4 regions of the Bradyrhizobium sp. LMG 9283 genome follow, and region 3 is predicted to be linked to each of the others. Evidence: riboswitches for the same ligand, from Rfam matches in the RefSeq annotation. Region 3 holds a riboswitch; each other region holds the start of a gene.
What was found. Region 3 has a riboswitch for cobalamin ahead of metE (5-methyltetrahydropteroyltriglutamate--homocysteine S-methyltransferase). Riboswitches for the same ligand answer to the same signal wherever they lie in the genome.
Positions count from the first base shown of each region.

Region 1: another riboswitch for cobalamin. It lies ahead of P6U29_RS26875 (TonB-dependent receptor); the one in region 3 lies ahead of metE (5-methyltetrahydropteroyltriglutamate--homocysteine S-methyltransferase).
Region 2: another riboswitch for cobalamin. It lies ahead of P6U29_RS35320 (ribonucleoside-diphosphate reductase subunit alpha); the one in region 3 lies ahead of metE (5-methyltetrahydropteroyltriglutamate--homocysteine S-methyltransferase).
Region 4: another riboswitch for cobalamin. It lies ahead of P6U29_RS26960 (DUF1636 family protein); the one in region 3 lies ahead of metE (5-methyltetrahydropteroyltriglutamate--homocysteine S-methyltransferase).

Region 1 covers NZ_CP120691.1:5,660,164-5,663,819, reverse strand. The annotation lists gene cobT (nicotinate-nucleotide--dimethylbenzimidazole phosphoribosyltransferase) at 1-883, shown strand, start outside; gene P6U29_RS26880 (histidine phosphatase family protein) at 876-1,448, opposite strand; cobalamin riboswitch at 1,521-1,722, shown strand; gene P6U29_RS26875 (TonB-dependent receptor) at 1,835-3,656, shown strand, end outside.
Region 2 covers NZ_CP120691.1:7,576,356-7,580,011, forward strand. The annotation lists gene P6U29_RS35320 (ribonucleoside-diphosphate reductase subunit alpha) at 1-1,962, opposite strand, end outside; cobalamin riboswitch at 2,084-2,303, opposite strand; gene P6U29_RS35325 (CbtA family protein) at 2,397-2,696, opposite strand; gene P6U29_RS35330 (hypothetical protein) at 2,795-3,034, opposite strand; gene P6U29_RS35335 (plasmid pRiA4b ORF-3 family protein) at 3,128-3,508, opposite strand; gene P6U29_RS35340 (plasmid pRiA4b ORF-3 family protein) at 3,409-3,656, opposite strand, start outside.
Region 3 covers NZ_CP120691.1:6,870,251-6,873,906, forward strand. The annotation lists gene metE (5-methyltetrahydropteroyltriglutamate--homocysteine S-methyltransferase) at 1-1,687, opposite strand, end outside; cobalamin riboswitch at 1,788-1,991, opposite strand; gene P6U29_RS32270 (nodulate formation efficiency C protein) at 2,993-3,656, shown strand, end outside.
Region 4 covers NZ_CP120691.1:5,676,651-5,680,306, forward strand. The annotation lists gene cobN (cobaltochelatase subunit CobN) at 1-708, opposite strand, end outside; gene cobW (cobalamin biosynthesis protein CobW) at 708-1,757, opposite strand; gene P6U29_RS26960 (DUF1636 family protein) at 1,754-2,128, opposite strand; cobalamin riboswitch at 2,222-2,444, opposite strand; gene cobO (cob(I)yrinic acid a,c-diamide adenosyltransferase) at 2,483-3,118, shown strand; gene P6U29_RS26970 (cobyric acid synthase) at 3,126-3,656, shown strand, end outside.

The DNA.
Region 1 (3,656 bases), 1.2 Mb from region 3:
GCGCGTGCCGATCATCGTCTTTGCCGGCGATCACGGTATCGTCGCTCAGGGCGTGTCGGCCTATCCGCAAGCCGTGACCATCGCGATGATGGCGAATTTTGCCTCCGGGGGCGCCGCGATCTCGGTGCTGGCGCGCGAGCTGGGCTCGAGCCTGGAAGTGGTTGATGCCGGCACGTTGGCCCAGGAGCAGATGGCAGGCGTCGTCACCGACAAGCCGCGCAGCGGCACGAACGACTTCAGCGTCGAGGCTGCGCTCACGCCGGCCGAATTGGCCTTCGCCTTCGAAGCCGGCAAGCGCGCGGTGGTGCGCGCCGAGGCCAGTCAGCCCGATCTGCTGATCTTCGGCGAGATGGGCATTGGCAACACCACGACATCCGCGGCGATCGCGGCGAGCCTGCTTGGTGTGAGCGCCGAGGAGATCGCGGGCAGCGGTACCGGCGTCGATGCAGCCGGTCGGGCGCACAAGGCGCGGGTGATCGATGCGGCGATCGCACGCCACAGCGTTGCCGGAGCTTCGGCCGAAAAGATCCTGTGCGCGGTCGGCGGCCTCGAGATCGCGGCGATCTCAGGCGCGATCATTGCGGCCGCGCAGCGCCGCGTTCCCGTATTGATCGACGGCTTCATCGTGTCGGTCGCGGCGCTGGCGGCGGCGCGTCTCAATCCGTCCTGCCAGCCGTTTCTGTTGCCGTCGCATCAGTCAGCAGAGCAGGGGCATCGGTTGGTGTTGCGCGCGCTCAACGTGCAGCCGCTGATCAGCCTCGATCTCAGGCTTGGCGAGGGATCGGGCGCCGCCATCGCGCTGCCGCTGGTCCGCTCGGCCTGTGCGCTTCACAACGGCATGGCGACGTTCGCACAGGCCAACGTACCGGATCGGCCTAGCTGATGCACTGATTGACGGAGACGACGCGCCAGCCGCCCGCGAGCCGGTCGATCCGGGTGAGCGACAGCGGGTCGATCACGAAGCGCAACGCGGCTTGCGGTGTCAGGTCCAGCGCGATGCAGAGCGCGGCGCGGATGGTGCCGGAATGTACGACCAGCGCTGCGGAGCCGGCGCCAATCCGCGACAGACCCAGCCGCACGCGCGCGACCTGATCCGCAAAGCTTTCGCCGTTCGGCGGCCGTCCGCACGCCGGATCGCGCCAGAACTGCGCATAGGCATCGCCACCGGTCGCGGCGAGCTCGTCATGACGATGGCCGGTCCAGTCGCCGAAATCCTGCTCGCGGAATTCGCTGACCAACTCCGGTGTGAGCCCCAGTGCGCGCGCCGTCTCGACGGTGCGCCGCGACGGGCTGGCATAGCTGGCGGCATCCGGCGGCAAGTGCTGCCGCAGAGCCGCCAATGCCGCGTGATCGCCGAGATCCGCCGGCGCATCGGCTGCATGGATCGTCCCGGCGACGCCCTCGACGGCCGCATGCCGTATCAACCAGAGGAAGGTCTCGCCTTCCATGCTCATCTCCAAGGAAGTTGGTTGCCGTGGCCACAACGCCGCAACTGCCACATTGACTCTGTCTTGGTGGTAATCCTAGATGCTCGCGACGGTTTTCCCGAGAGGGAATGAAAAGGGAATGCGGTGCGGGGCGTTGTCCCCAATGCCGTGGCTGCCCCCGCAACTGTGAGCGGATAATCCTTCGTCACGAGCCACTGGGTCCTCGGTCCCGGGAAGGCGACGAAGCGGTCATGACCCGCGAGCCAGGAGACCTGCCGTCAGCCGTGGTCACACGCGAAGATGTCGGTCGGGGAGTACAGACATTCGGCTTCATCGGACGGCTCAAGGCCAAGGGTGAGACCTCGTTCGCTGTGACGTGCCACTGACGTCATACCGAGGTTTGTACCGTGTCTTCCATCCGTATCGCACGACCGCGCCGCTTCCTGCTTGCCTCCCTGGCCTTTGCATCGTTTGCAGCCGCCGATCTGCCCGTCGCGCTGGCGCAGCAGGCCCGAGAGCCGCTGCCGCCCGTTGAGGTGTCGCCCGCTAAATCGCGCAAGCAGGCGAGACCGGTGGGCCGGGAGGCGCAGAGCGCACGTCGTGCGGTTGCACACAGGCCAGCACCCGCATCCGCAGCGCCCAGACCCGTCGTGCCGATCGCGGCAGCGCAGACGCCGCTCAACAGCAACGCGGTGGCCGAAAGCGCCTCGCGGCTCGGCCTGACCGTGCGGCAGACGCCCGCGACCGTCGAGGTGATCTCGGCCGAGACCATGCGCGAGCAGGGCTTTCGCACCGTGTCCGAGGTGGCGCAGGGGGCGGTCGGCGTCACCTCAGGGGACAATCCCGCCGAGCCTTCCGCCTTTTCCATGCGCGGCTTCACCAACAGCCAGATCAACACGCTCTACAACGGCATCAAGATCGGTCCGCAGAACATGACCTCGCGGATCGTCGACACAGCCAATCTGGAGGCCGTGGAATTCCTGAAAGGCCCGGCTTCGCTGATCTCAGGCGAGGGCGCCGCGGGCGGCGCGATCAACTTCGTCACCAAGCAGCCGCACACCGGAGCGATCCGCAACGAAGCCGATTTCTCCTGGGACTCGCTGAACTCGTTCCGTGCGCATTACGGCTCCGGCGGCAGCACCAATGTGCAGGGGCTGGACTATCGCTTCGATATCAGCCGTTCCATGCTCAACGGCTTTGCCGACGATACTAATATCAAGACGTTCGGCACGTCCGGCCAGCTCAATTACCGTGTCTCCGACAGTCTCAAGATCTGGGGCGCGCTCGAGTACCGGGAGGATCGCTCGAAAGCCTATTGGGGCGCGCCGCTGGTGCCGGTCGCCTTCAGCGGTTCGCACGCGACGAGCGGGATCGTGTCCGGCAATTACATCTCCAACTACAACGGGACCAATCTCAGTGCCGTCACGATCGACGACCGCACCTTCAACACCAACTACAACGTCCTCGACAATCGTAACGTCGCCCAGGAGGTGTGGCTGCGCGGCGGCTTTGAGCTGAAGCTGGCGCCTGATCTGACGCTGAAAAGCCAGGCCTATGGCTACGGTGCGGAACGGAGCTGGTTCAACAACGAGATCGAAGCCTTCAATTCCACCACGAACCTGGTCGATCGCGAACGCTTCTATGTCGCACACAGCCAGCGTCTGGTCGGCAACATCACCGACCTGATCTGGGACACGAATATCGCGGGCTTGGACAACCGGCTGGTCACGACGCTCTCGTCGAGCTATCTCGATTTTATTAGGCCCGGCGCGGCAAACTTTCCCGGCGATTCCGTTTCGCTGGTCGATCCCAACCGCGGCTTTTACGGCCTGCTCACGACGCAGCAGCAGACGGCGCGCATCGACAACGAGGCGCTGTCGTTCGAGGACCGTCTGAAACTGACGCGCAGCTTCGCGCTGATCGGTGGCCTGCGTGTCGAGCACATCGGGCTCGACCGCAACTCGACCGACAAGAACGGGTTAGAGAAGGCCGGCTTTCCATTCACCAAGGACTGGGCGCCGGTGACGGGCCGCATCGGCTACACCTGGGAGGCCGTTCCTGGCTTGACCTTCTTCAGCCAGTACGCCACCGGCGCCGACATCGCAGCCAACAACATCTTCCTGCTCGGTCCGACCCAGCCGCTCGACCTGACCACCGCGCGCACCTATGAGACCGGGGTCAAGCACCTGTTCTGGGACAACCGGGCGGAATGGTCGTTCTCGGCCTACG
Region 2 (3,656 bases), 710 kb from region 3:
CATATTGGAACGGCGCGCCTCCGGGATCGTGTAGAAATTGATGTCGATGACGTTGTCGAGCATCCGCACGGCCGTCGTGACCGTCCGCTTCAGCTTGGCCTGGTCGAGACCACCGGGACCGACATGAACGAGCATGTTGATGGAGCCGAGATTGCAGACCGCGACCTCGTCAGCCGAGGTGTTGAGCGTGATCTCGGTGCAGAGGTTCGACGAATGGATCACGCCCATGTGCTGCTGCGGCGAGCGCAGATTGCAGGGATCCTTGAAGGTGATCCAGGGATGGCCAGTCTCGAACAGCATCGTCAGCATGCGGCGCCAGAGATCGGTCGCCCGTACGGTCTTGAACACGCGCAGGCCGCCGGCCTTTGCCTTGGCCTCATACGACTCATAGGCGGCCTTGAACGCCTCACCGTAGAGATCATGCAGATCGGGCGTCTCGTCGGGCGAGAACAACGTCCATTCGCCGTCGGTATCGACGCGCTGCATGAACAGGTCCGGCACCCAGCTCGCCGTGTTCATGTCGTGGGTGCGGCGGCGGTCGTCGCCAGTATTCTTGCGCAGATCGAGGAATTCCTCGATGTCGACGTGCCAGGTCTCCAGATAGGCGCAGACCGCACCCTTGCGCTTGCCGCCCTGGTTGACGGCGATGGCGGTGTCGTTGGCGACCTTCAGAAACGGGATGATGCCCTGGCTCTCGCCATTGGTACCCTTGATGTGGGCGCCGAGCCCGCGCACCGGCGTCCAGTCATTGCCGAGGCCGCCGGAATATTTTGCGAGCAGCGCATTGTCCTTGACCGACTCGAAGATGCCGTCGAGGTCGTCCGAGACGGTCGTAAGAAAGCAGGAGGACAGCTGCGGGCGCAGTGTGCCCGAATTGAACAGTGTCGGGGTCGAGGCCATGAAGGCGAACGAGGACAGCAGGTCGTAGAACTCGATAGCCCTGGCTTCGCGATCTATCTCGCGCACGGCCAGGCCCATCGCGACACGCATGAAGAAGGCTTGCGGTAGCTCGATGCGTTTGCCATGCACGTGCAGGAAGTAGCGGTCGTACAGCGTCTGGAGGCCGAGGAACTGGAAGTTCAAATCGCGCTCGGGCTTCAGCGCCGAGGCGATCCGGCCGAGGTCGAAGCGGGCGAGTTCAGGATCGAGCAGTTCGGCCGCAATACCCGTCTTCACATAGGCCAGAAAATACTCGGCGTAGCGCGTCGCCATGTCAGCCTGAGCGGCCGACGTCGGGACGCCATGGACATAGGACAGCACCTCGCCGCGGAGCTTGTCAAGCAACAGGCGCGCGCTGACATAGGCGTAATTCGGTTCCTGTTCGACCAGTGTGCGCGCAGCCATGATCGCGGCCAGCGCCAATTCGTCCTGACTGATGCCGTCGTAGAGATTGCGCGTGGTTTCGGCGAGCACAGGGGCGGCGGACACGCCATCGAGGCCGGCGCAGGCTTCGCCGATGATCAGGGCGAGGCGCTTGGTGTCGAGACCGACGCGCGAGCCGTCGGCAAGCGTGACATGAAGGGACGGCATTGCCGCGGGCTCGGCTTCGGCGGCGGCTTCCTCGGCGCGCTGGCGCGAACGCTCCTCGCGGTACAGCACATAGGCGCGCGCGACCTTGTGGTGTTCGCTGCGCATCAGGGCTAGCTCAACCTGGTCCTGCACGTCCTCGATATGGAAGGTGCGTCCTTCACCTGCCCGCCGCATCAGCGCGGTGACGACTTCGGCAGTGAGCTGCTCGACACTCTCATGGACGCGGCGCGAGGCGACCGCGCTGGTCCCCTCGACCGCCAGGAACGCCTTGGTCATGGCGACGGCGATCTTGGCGGAGTCGAACGGCGAAACTTTTCCGTTGCGGCGGATGATCTGCATCGCCGGCTCGCTCGCAGCAGCAGCAAGCGATTGCGGACGCAACTGGATGATGGGTGCGGAAGCGGTGTCCGCGTCGTGCAGGTTCAGTGACATCAATAGGCCCCGTGATGCGCGTGTTATGTTTGAACGGGGCTGATAAGGAAGGACGCCGCAGAAACGCCGACAGCAAAGCGCCGGACGGTGCATGCAAGCGACCGCCGGACACCCCGCCCGTGGACGTTCAGATCGTCACGGCAGGTCTCCTGGCTCGCAGGTCATAGCTTTCTTCCCGTCTTCCCGGCGCAAAAAGCACCAGTGACGATTGTCGGAAGCAGCTCGCTGCTGACAGTTGCGGGGGCAGCGCCGGAATTCCGCGCCGAAAGGCGCAGTTCACCGGCTTCCCTCTTAGCCACTAAATCTTGCGATCCAGCGGAACCGTGACGCCCCACATGTGGTGTATTCGCGGACGGGTGTCAACGATTCGTTTGAGGCTTCCGCTCAGACTGGTTGTCGAATGTGGGAGTTCCGGCCCGGCGATCTGGCCAGACCTACGCCGAGTCGCGATCGAGCCGCGCAAAGATCGTGCTCGTCAGCGCGCCCAATAGGCTCCAGAATACCAGGCTCGTCAGCGTCACCGCGACCATGAACTGGTACGACAGCGAGGACGGCACGTTGGTCTCGACGTGCTCCAACTCCGGCGCACCGATCAGGTGCGGCAAGAGCAGCAGGATCACACCGGCGATGGCCGCCGGCACCGAACGGCGAAAGGCGATCAAGGCAAGCCCTCCAGCCGTCGCCAGCACGGCGAGCCACCAGATTTGGCGAGACAGCAATGGCGCGGCCGGCACGCCAGGCAATTCCGGGGGCAGGCCGAACCCAGGTGCGACCGTGAAGACCGCCCCACAAGAGGCCTTCGTGCCAGGAAACTCCGCTGCCAGTCGCGCCGCTACGGACGGCGAAGAAGCCGGCCAAGAGCAGCGCCGATTGCGGTCAGCACATCGGCCGCAGCCGTATAGGCGTTGCGCTCGAGCCCTTCGCGCGGCTCCCAGGCTTCCGTGCCGTGGTCGTGGTCGACGTGGCTGTGCGTCGAATGGTCATGATCGTCCGCAGCCCCCTGCGTCGCGGTCGCGGCGTCATGCTGGTGCGTCTCCGCGGCCTTCTCGAAGACCTCGGCCTTCAGGATCAAGGGGACGGTGCCGAATTGCTGGGCGACCGTGACATGAGACCAACGATGAAGCGTAAGCGTAGCTCTGCAGCCCTTCTGAATGACGCTTGACGCCTATTTTGTTCGCGTGGCGCGTCGCCGCGGTATCCATGTGTCGGACAACGCCTTGACGGCGGCTTCGAGCGCCTTCCGGTCGACGACGTTGGGATCGAACCGCTCCGGGCCCCAGAGGCGCATGTGTTCGTGCTCGGGATGGCCGGGGTCGCTGATGGCGGCGAGGTATTCGGCATAGCCTGGCGCACCGCCGACGTCTTCCGGAGGACAACGGCCGGCGGCCTCGAGCAGGAAGGGAAGCCCCTCCGTCGTGGTGTTCTCGAACCATTTTTCGAGCTTGATCACATGGTCCCAGCTGTCGCCGAAGTCATAGAGATAGTGGATCGTCTTGGCGCCGGTCTCGCGAACGATATCGCAAAGCCGCGCTTTGCGGGCATCCATGGGCTGGTGGCCGTAATCGTTGTGGGGATCAGAATCCCCCAACGGACCTCACCAGCGAAGAACTCGAAGAGGTGACTGTTCGTCCAGCCGAATGCCTCCTGAAGCGTCAGATGCAACCGATCAAGGCGCAGGGTGACGGGTACGACAA
Region 3 (3,656 bases):
GCGCGTAGCGCCACCACTCTACGGTGATAGGCTTCGACCGCACTACATCGCCGAACAGGATCGGTGGCCTGACGCAGCGCGAGCCGTAAGATTGCACCCATCCGTTCCTGGTAAAGGCGAACCCGGCGAGTTGCTCGCCGAAGTACTGCACCATGTCATTGCGCTCGAACTCGCCGTGCACGAGGACGTCAAGTCCGATGTCCTCCTGCCAACGTACGGCGCGCGCAGTCTCCTCCTTGAGGAACCCGTCGTATTGCTCGTCGCTCATCGCGCCTCGCGCATGCGCCGCACGGGCATTCCGGACCTCTGTGGTCTGCGGAAACGATCCGATCGTCGTGGTAGGAAAAGGCGGTAGTCCGAAACGATTGCTTTGGATCTCGGCACGACGGGCAAATGGGCTGGCGCGCCGGCGCGTGCCCTGGTCGATCGCTCTCATCCGGACAGCGACATTGGCATCACGGATTTTCGGCGAACTCCGGCGGACAGTCGCGGCACATTCCGACTCGGCAAGAGCTAGCGCAACATTCTGGTCGCCTGCGAGTGCCCGCGCCAGGATCGCAAGTTCACGCATCTTCTGAACCGAAAAAGCAAGCCAGCTCTTCACGTCGGGAGCGAGCCCGGCCTCGAGTTCAACGTCGACCGGCACGTGAAGCAGCGAGCAGGATGGGGCGATCTGTACACGATCCTTGCCAAGCTTCGCAATCGCGGGTTCCAGCCTCCGGCGCAGCGACGACAAATTCGACCGCCATACATTCCGGCCGTCGATGACACCGAGCGATATGACGAGATCACTTCGGCCGCCAGCAATGATCTGGTCCAATAACTGTGGCGCTCGAACCAGATCGAGGTGAAGTCCGGCAACTGGCAGGCTCAAGGCGGTGTCCAGATTGTCACCGAGGTCGCCGAAATAGCTGGCAACCATGATCTTGATGGCCGGCCCCTCCTTGGCGAGCCGGTCATAGGCATGGAGCAAAGATTTTCGCGCCCCCTCATCCAGATCAACAACCAGGCAGGGCTCGTCGAACTGAACCCAATTTGCCCCACGTTTGGCCAATTCCTGCAGAACTTCGATATAGGCCGGTATCAGTTCGTCCAGTAGTGAGAGTGGCTGGAACGCAGGATCGGCACTCTTGCCGAGCTTTAGGAATGTGACCGGCCCGATCAGGACAGGGCGGGTCTGAAAGCCAAGGGACTTGGCTTCCTCATACTCCTCGATCGGCTTGCGAGAGCATAGCCTGAAAGTCTGTCCCCTGTGAAACTCGGGGACCATGTAGTGGTAGTTGGTGTCGAACCACTTCGTCATCTCCTGCGCGGGTGCGCCAAATCCGCGCGGTCCGTGACCGCAACTCGCATCCTGGTCGTCGCATTGTGAACCGCGGGCCATGGCGAAGTACGTCTTGAGCGAAACGGATTCGGTTTTCGAGGCGTAGATCTCCGGGATGGCGCCAACCATGACACTTGTGTCGAGCACCTGGTCATACAGCGAGAAATCGTTCGATGGAATGACCGTGACGCCGATAGATTTCTGACGGGCCCAGTTCGCGGCGCGCAGGCCAGCTGCGTCCTCGAGCAACTGTTGTTCGCTGCTTTTTCCGGCCCAGTAGCTTTCTAGTGCGAGTTTGAGCTCGCGCCTTGGACCGATGCGTGGCGTTCCGAGCGTGGCAACCGGAAGGGAGAGAAGAGACATAGCGTTAACCCCAGTTGGGGGCGAAGGCCATGGCGGACGCAGGCAGGGGACGTCGCGCGTGCGACGGCTGCTTGACGTACCACCGGGACACCCCGCCCGTGGACGAATATATTGTCGGGGCAGGTCTCCTGGCTCGCGGGTCATCGCTGCTGTCCGGCCTTCCCGAAGCCGCGCAGGCTTCAGTGACATCGTTGGACAGCGGCTCGCCGCTCACAGTTGCGGGGGCAGCGCCGGCATTTTCACCGGCTTCCCTCTTAGCTCCGGATCAAATGGAAACCGGAGAACCTCGACGACTTGGATTATCGGCAAGAGAACTCTTCCGTCAACCTCTCAGATTATGTCTCAAGCTAATGCTGCGACATCTGCCACGCGAATGACCGTGCATCTATATCGTTGAACACGACGTAGAAGCGCTTGCCAATCAGCGATATCGGAATGACCATCGGAGCTACCTGCGCGTGGGGCCGCACGCCAATCCGGTGGAAGGGACAAATGCGGCTTGCGTGGTCGGGACTGCTTCCTCGAGCAGAACGCATTTAATGCGAGTCCCGGCTTCCCAGCGGTTCTTCGAGCACGTCCACCATCCAGCTGCCTTCTCGACCAACAAGATGCGTGTTGACTAGGCCCAAGACACCTGGCGAAGGCAGCAACATACCTGGCGAGCACGTTGATTTGCGGTGCCAGCCAGATTCCAGATGCTCGGTGGTGAAGATCGGCTTCGCGTCGTTGGCCATCGAGTGCAAAGCGCACCTTGAGGCTGCTCTCGAATTCCGGAGCGCCGCATGTCGCAAAAGGAGCGCCAAACGCGCCATGGCCTTTTTGGCCGCGAGTGCCCAAAGACATGGCAGAGATCGAAGCCTATATTCCGGCAATGATACCGAACCAAACGGTTCAATGGCGGCACACGTGCTCCCAATTCTCATCAGGAACTTGGCACCGAGGCGTTCCCCTGCGCCGTCGAATATCCGGCGCGTGCGAGGATGCATAAGCCGCGATGGATAGGCTGAATGGAAACATCGAGACGTGCGCAAGTCGGAAAGTCGACAAAGAGGACACAAAACCGGTGCGAACTTCCGTCTATTACCTGGCACGAAGAATGCAAGTCCTCGGCATGCCCAGTCTCCTCCTGCTGGGCATTTCCAGCACAGCAAATTGAGGCTGTCGCTGGCAACTGAAGTTAGCGGCGCGTGACATAGAGGGGAGCGCATGCTCGCGCGGGACCGCGGTCGCCCCGTCGCGTCGCCGCTAGCTTCTTGCGCTCTCGCATAACAGGTTCAAGGTTGCCCGCTTTGGAATGACGTGTGGATGAAACTCGATAGGCCGACGGTTATGAAGAAGAGAATGTCTGGAAGACGCGCGCTATGGTTTTGTCTCGGTCGATGCCTGATCTGCCTGGCTGGGCTGGCTGCCATGAGCAACAGTGTTCTCGCCATCGACAGCCCCCTCGTCGAAAGAGTCAAATCAACGTGGCGAGCGCAAGATGGTGAGACGATAGAACAAATTATCTCCAACGTCTCGAAGGTGGCACACTTCGTCCCTCGAATGTGGGGCGTCGCTGAACTTGACGGACATGAATATGTTTTCGTTTCGTGGACCAGGCACCGGGACAATAAATCAGACGAACAGTACGTTATCACATGGAAGATCGCGCTCGACGGGACGATTGAACTTGCGTCGACCTATGCAAAGCCGATGGAATTGGGCTGGCGCGCCCTGGCGCTCTCGTTGATCGCCAGTGAAATCACGGATGGCGAAAGGGACGCAAATCTCCGCTTTCTGCATGACCCGGCCAACTTCAACTTTGTGACGACCACGCAAGGCCCGCTTGGCGATCTTCTGCGGCAGGGCCGCTGCACTATCGTTGAACCTGTTGGAGTGGACTACTTGCCGAAGCAGAACGACAAGCCGACCGAGAAAGCTGATCTCTGGCGCGTTCTGCTTGTGGTGAACTGTGATACGCCAGGGCCCC
Region 4 (3,656 bases), 1.2 Mb from region 3:
AGTGACGAACGCGCCATAAGCGTCAAAGCCGCGCTCGCGAAGCGCCGCGATCAGGGTATCGACCGGGCCGGTGTCGGCAGCGGTGAGATAGGAGCGATAGAACGTCACCAGCGCGCGCGGCTTCTTCTCGGCACCGACCGGCGCCGCAATGACACCGCGCGCGGGATCGTAAAAGCCCATCTCGGGCACGGTCATCTCGCCGACGACCGGGCCTGCATAGAGTCCCGAAGCCAATGCGAGCTGTGCAATCGCCGCCTGCGCTGCGACCGGGCCGCCGGTATCGCACAGCACCTTGAGCCGACGCAGCGTCGAGACTGGTAGCGTCGAATATGCATCGAGCCGTGTGTCGTCGCGCCCATCGGCCGGCAGCACGGCCAGCTCGATGCTCCGGTCCTTGGCGAGCTGTTGCAGGGCTGCGAGCCCGTACGGCCAGTAGGACTCACCACCGATCAGGCGCACCAGGATGCCGCGCGCCTGCGGCAGCGTGCGCTCGATATAGGTGTCGACCGACAGCGGATGACGCAGTTCCGCGAGATTGGCGAGCCGCAGCGACGGCAGACTGTCGCGGCCGCGGCGCCAGCCGGCCGCGAACGCCGCAAGGTCGGAATCCGAATACGAGAGCACCACGAGATCGGCCGGGTCCTGGCCGATGTCTCTTGGCGTCGCGGTCTCCTCCAGACCGCGGCTCTCGCGGAAAACGACGTGCATCAGATGCCAGATCCTGAAAGTCCGAGTCCTGACCTGATCGCGGCCTCATCGATGTCAGCATGCTCGCCAATCACGACGAGCTTCGACTGCCTGAGACCTGCGCCCCAGGGCTTGTCGAACTGGTGCCGCACGCGCTCGCCGACGGCCTGCAGCAACAGCCGCATCGGTTTGCCGGCGACCGCGATGTAGCCCTTGGCGCGCAGCACGTTCTGCTCGCGCGCCAGCTTCTGGACCGATGCGACCAGCGCCTCGACGTCCGCCACTTCCGGAAGATCGATCACGACGGACGCGAAATCGTCGTGCTCGTGCTCCTCTTCGCCGTCATGATGCGAGGGGCGCGCGGCAAGATCGTTCTCGGCGGCAGCGCCAAGGCCGAGGATGACGCGGGCATCGATCGCGCCGTCGGTGACCGGGAGCATCGGAACGCGGCGCGGCATCTCGGCAGTGATCGCGGCCTTTGCGGCTTCGATCCCAGCGCTACCCGCCAGATCCGCCTTGGTCAGCAGCACGATATCGGCGCAGGCGATCTGGTCCTCGAACACCTCCGACAGCGGCGTCTCGTGATCGAGACTCTCGTCCGCCGCGCGCTGCGCCTCGACGGCGTCAGGATCGGGCGCGAAACGGCCGGCCGCGACAGCTTCGGCATCGGCCAGCGCGATCACGCCATCGACGGTGATGCGCGAGCGGATCTCCGGCCAGTCGAACGCCTTGAGCAACGGCTTTGGCAGCGCCAGACCAGAAGTCTCGATCAGGATGTGATCGGGCCGCACCGGTCGCGCCAGCAATTGCTCCATGGTCGGAATGAAATCGTCGGCCACGGTGCAGCAGATGCAGCCATTGGCGAGCTCGATGATGTTCTCTTCCGGGCAATTGTCATCCGCGCAGGATTTCAAGATCTCGCCATCGACCCCCTCGCTGCCGAACTCGTTGACGAGCACGGCGAGCTTCTTGCCGTTCGCATTGCTGAGCAGATGCTGGATCAGCGTGGTCTTGCCGGAGCCGAGAAAACCAGTGACCACCGTCACCGGGACCTTTGCGAGCGAGTTCATTCGGCGGCCTCCGGCACGGCGGTAATGGGGGGAATGCGGGCAAGCGATTGCTTGCGGAAGATTTCGGGCCGGCTGCGCCAGGGCACGATGCCATCAGGCGCGGCGGCATAGGCCGCAGCGCCTGCGACCACGTCACGCGCATTTGCATCCGACAGGCGGCCATAGACATAGGACCAGCGGCCGGGCGCGCTGAGCGCGACCGAGCAGCCCTGGCTGCAAGCCGACAGGCATTCGACGGGAACTACATTGATGCCCTTGGGCACGCCCGCCTTGACGATCGCGCCATGCAGGCGCTTGCCGGGCGTCGTCTCGCCCTCGCCCAGTGTCTGGCCGGCGCGACAGGTAATGCAGACGTGAAGTGTGACGGTCATCGCCTCTTCCAGATAACAGCGGGAGGCGATGGAGGCACACGGACCCCGACTTGAGAGGCCGTTTCCCCGTCGCGGAACACCCCGTCCGCCGGTCCAAAACTCGTCCGCGCTGGCAGGTCTCCCGGCTTGCGGAGCAGGGTTTTGGCCCTTCGATCCCCGCCTTCCCGATTCCCCGGGGGAATCAGTGGCTTCGGGCATCTCTCCGGTCACGGTCGCGGGGGCGGCTGCATTTTGGACCCAAATCTTGCCGATTCGGACCCTATCGCATTCCCTCTTCGCCTGTCATAGGACAGGAACCAACGCCGGGCCACCATTTGCCGGTGGCCGCCACTTGTCAAGAAGGACCGGGGACCGATGACGCCTGAACCGGATACCCACACAGCCGAGGAAACCGACGCCCGGCACGCCCAGAAAATGGCGAAGAAGAAGGCCGCCCGCGACAAGATCATGGCGACCAAGAGCGGCGAAAAGGGCCTCATCATCGTCCACACCGGCGCCGGCAAGGGAAAATCCTCCTCTGCCTTCGGCATGATCGTCCGCTGCGTCGCCCATGGCTTCCCTTGCGCGGTCGTGCAGTTCATCAAGGGCGCCTGGGATACCGGCGAGCGACGCCTGCTCACCGGCCATTTCGGCGACCTCTGCCAGTTCCACGCCATGGGCGAAGGTTTTACCTGGGAAACGCAGGACCGCGCCCGCGACATCGCCGCCGCGCGCGCCGGCTGGGAGAAGGCCAAGCAGCTGATATCAGATGAGCGCTTGCGCATGGTCGTGCTCGACGAGATCAACATCGCGCTGCGCTACGACTATCTCGACATCGCCGAAGTGGTCGAATTCCTGACGACGCAGAAACCTGCGATGACGCACGTCGTGCTCACCGGGCGCAACGCCAAGGACGAGCTGATCGAGATCGCCGATCTCGTTACCGAGATGACGCTGGTGAAACATCCGTTCCGTTCCGGCATCAAGGCCCAGGCCGGCGTCGAGTTCTGAAGGCACGATGGCACGCGCGCTGATGATCCAGGGAGCCGGCTCGGACGTGGGCAAATCGCTCATCGTCGCCGGCCTCGCGCGCGCCTTCACGCGGCGGGACTTGCGCGTGCTCCCTTTCAAGCCGCAGAACATGTCGAACAATGCCGCCGTCACCGTCGATGGCGGCGAGATCGGCCGCGCCCAGGCACTGCAGGCGCTCGCCGCCGGGGTCGAGCCGCACACCGACATGAACCCGGTGCTGCTCAAGCCCGAGACCGATGTCGGCGCACAAATCGTCGTCCACGGCAAGCGCATCGCAACTGCGCGAGCTCGCGACTATGCCGCAATGAAGCCCTCGCTGATGGGCGCGGTGTTGGAGAGTTTTGAGCGGCTGAAGGCCCGTGCCGATCTCGTGCTGGTCGAGGGCGCCGGCAGTCCGGCCGAGGTGAACCTGCGCAAGGCCGATATCGCCAATATGGGCTTTGCCCGCAAGGCCGACGTTCCGGTCGTGCTGGTCGGAGATATCGATCGCGGCGGCGTCATCGCCCAGCTCGTCGGC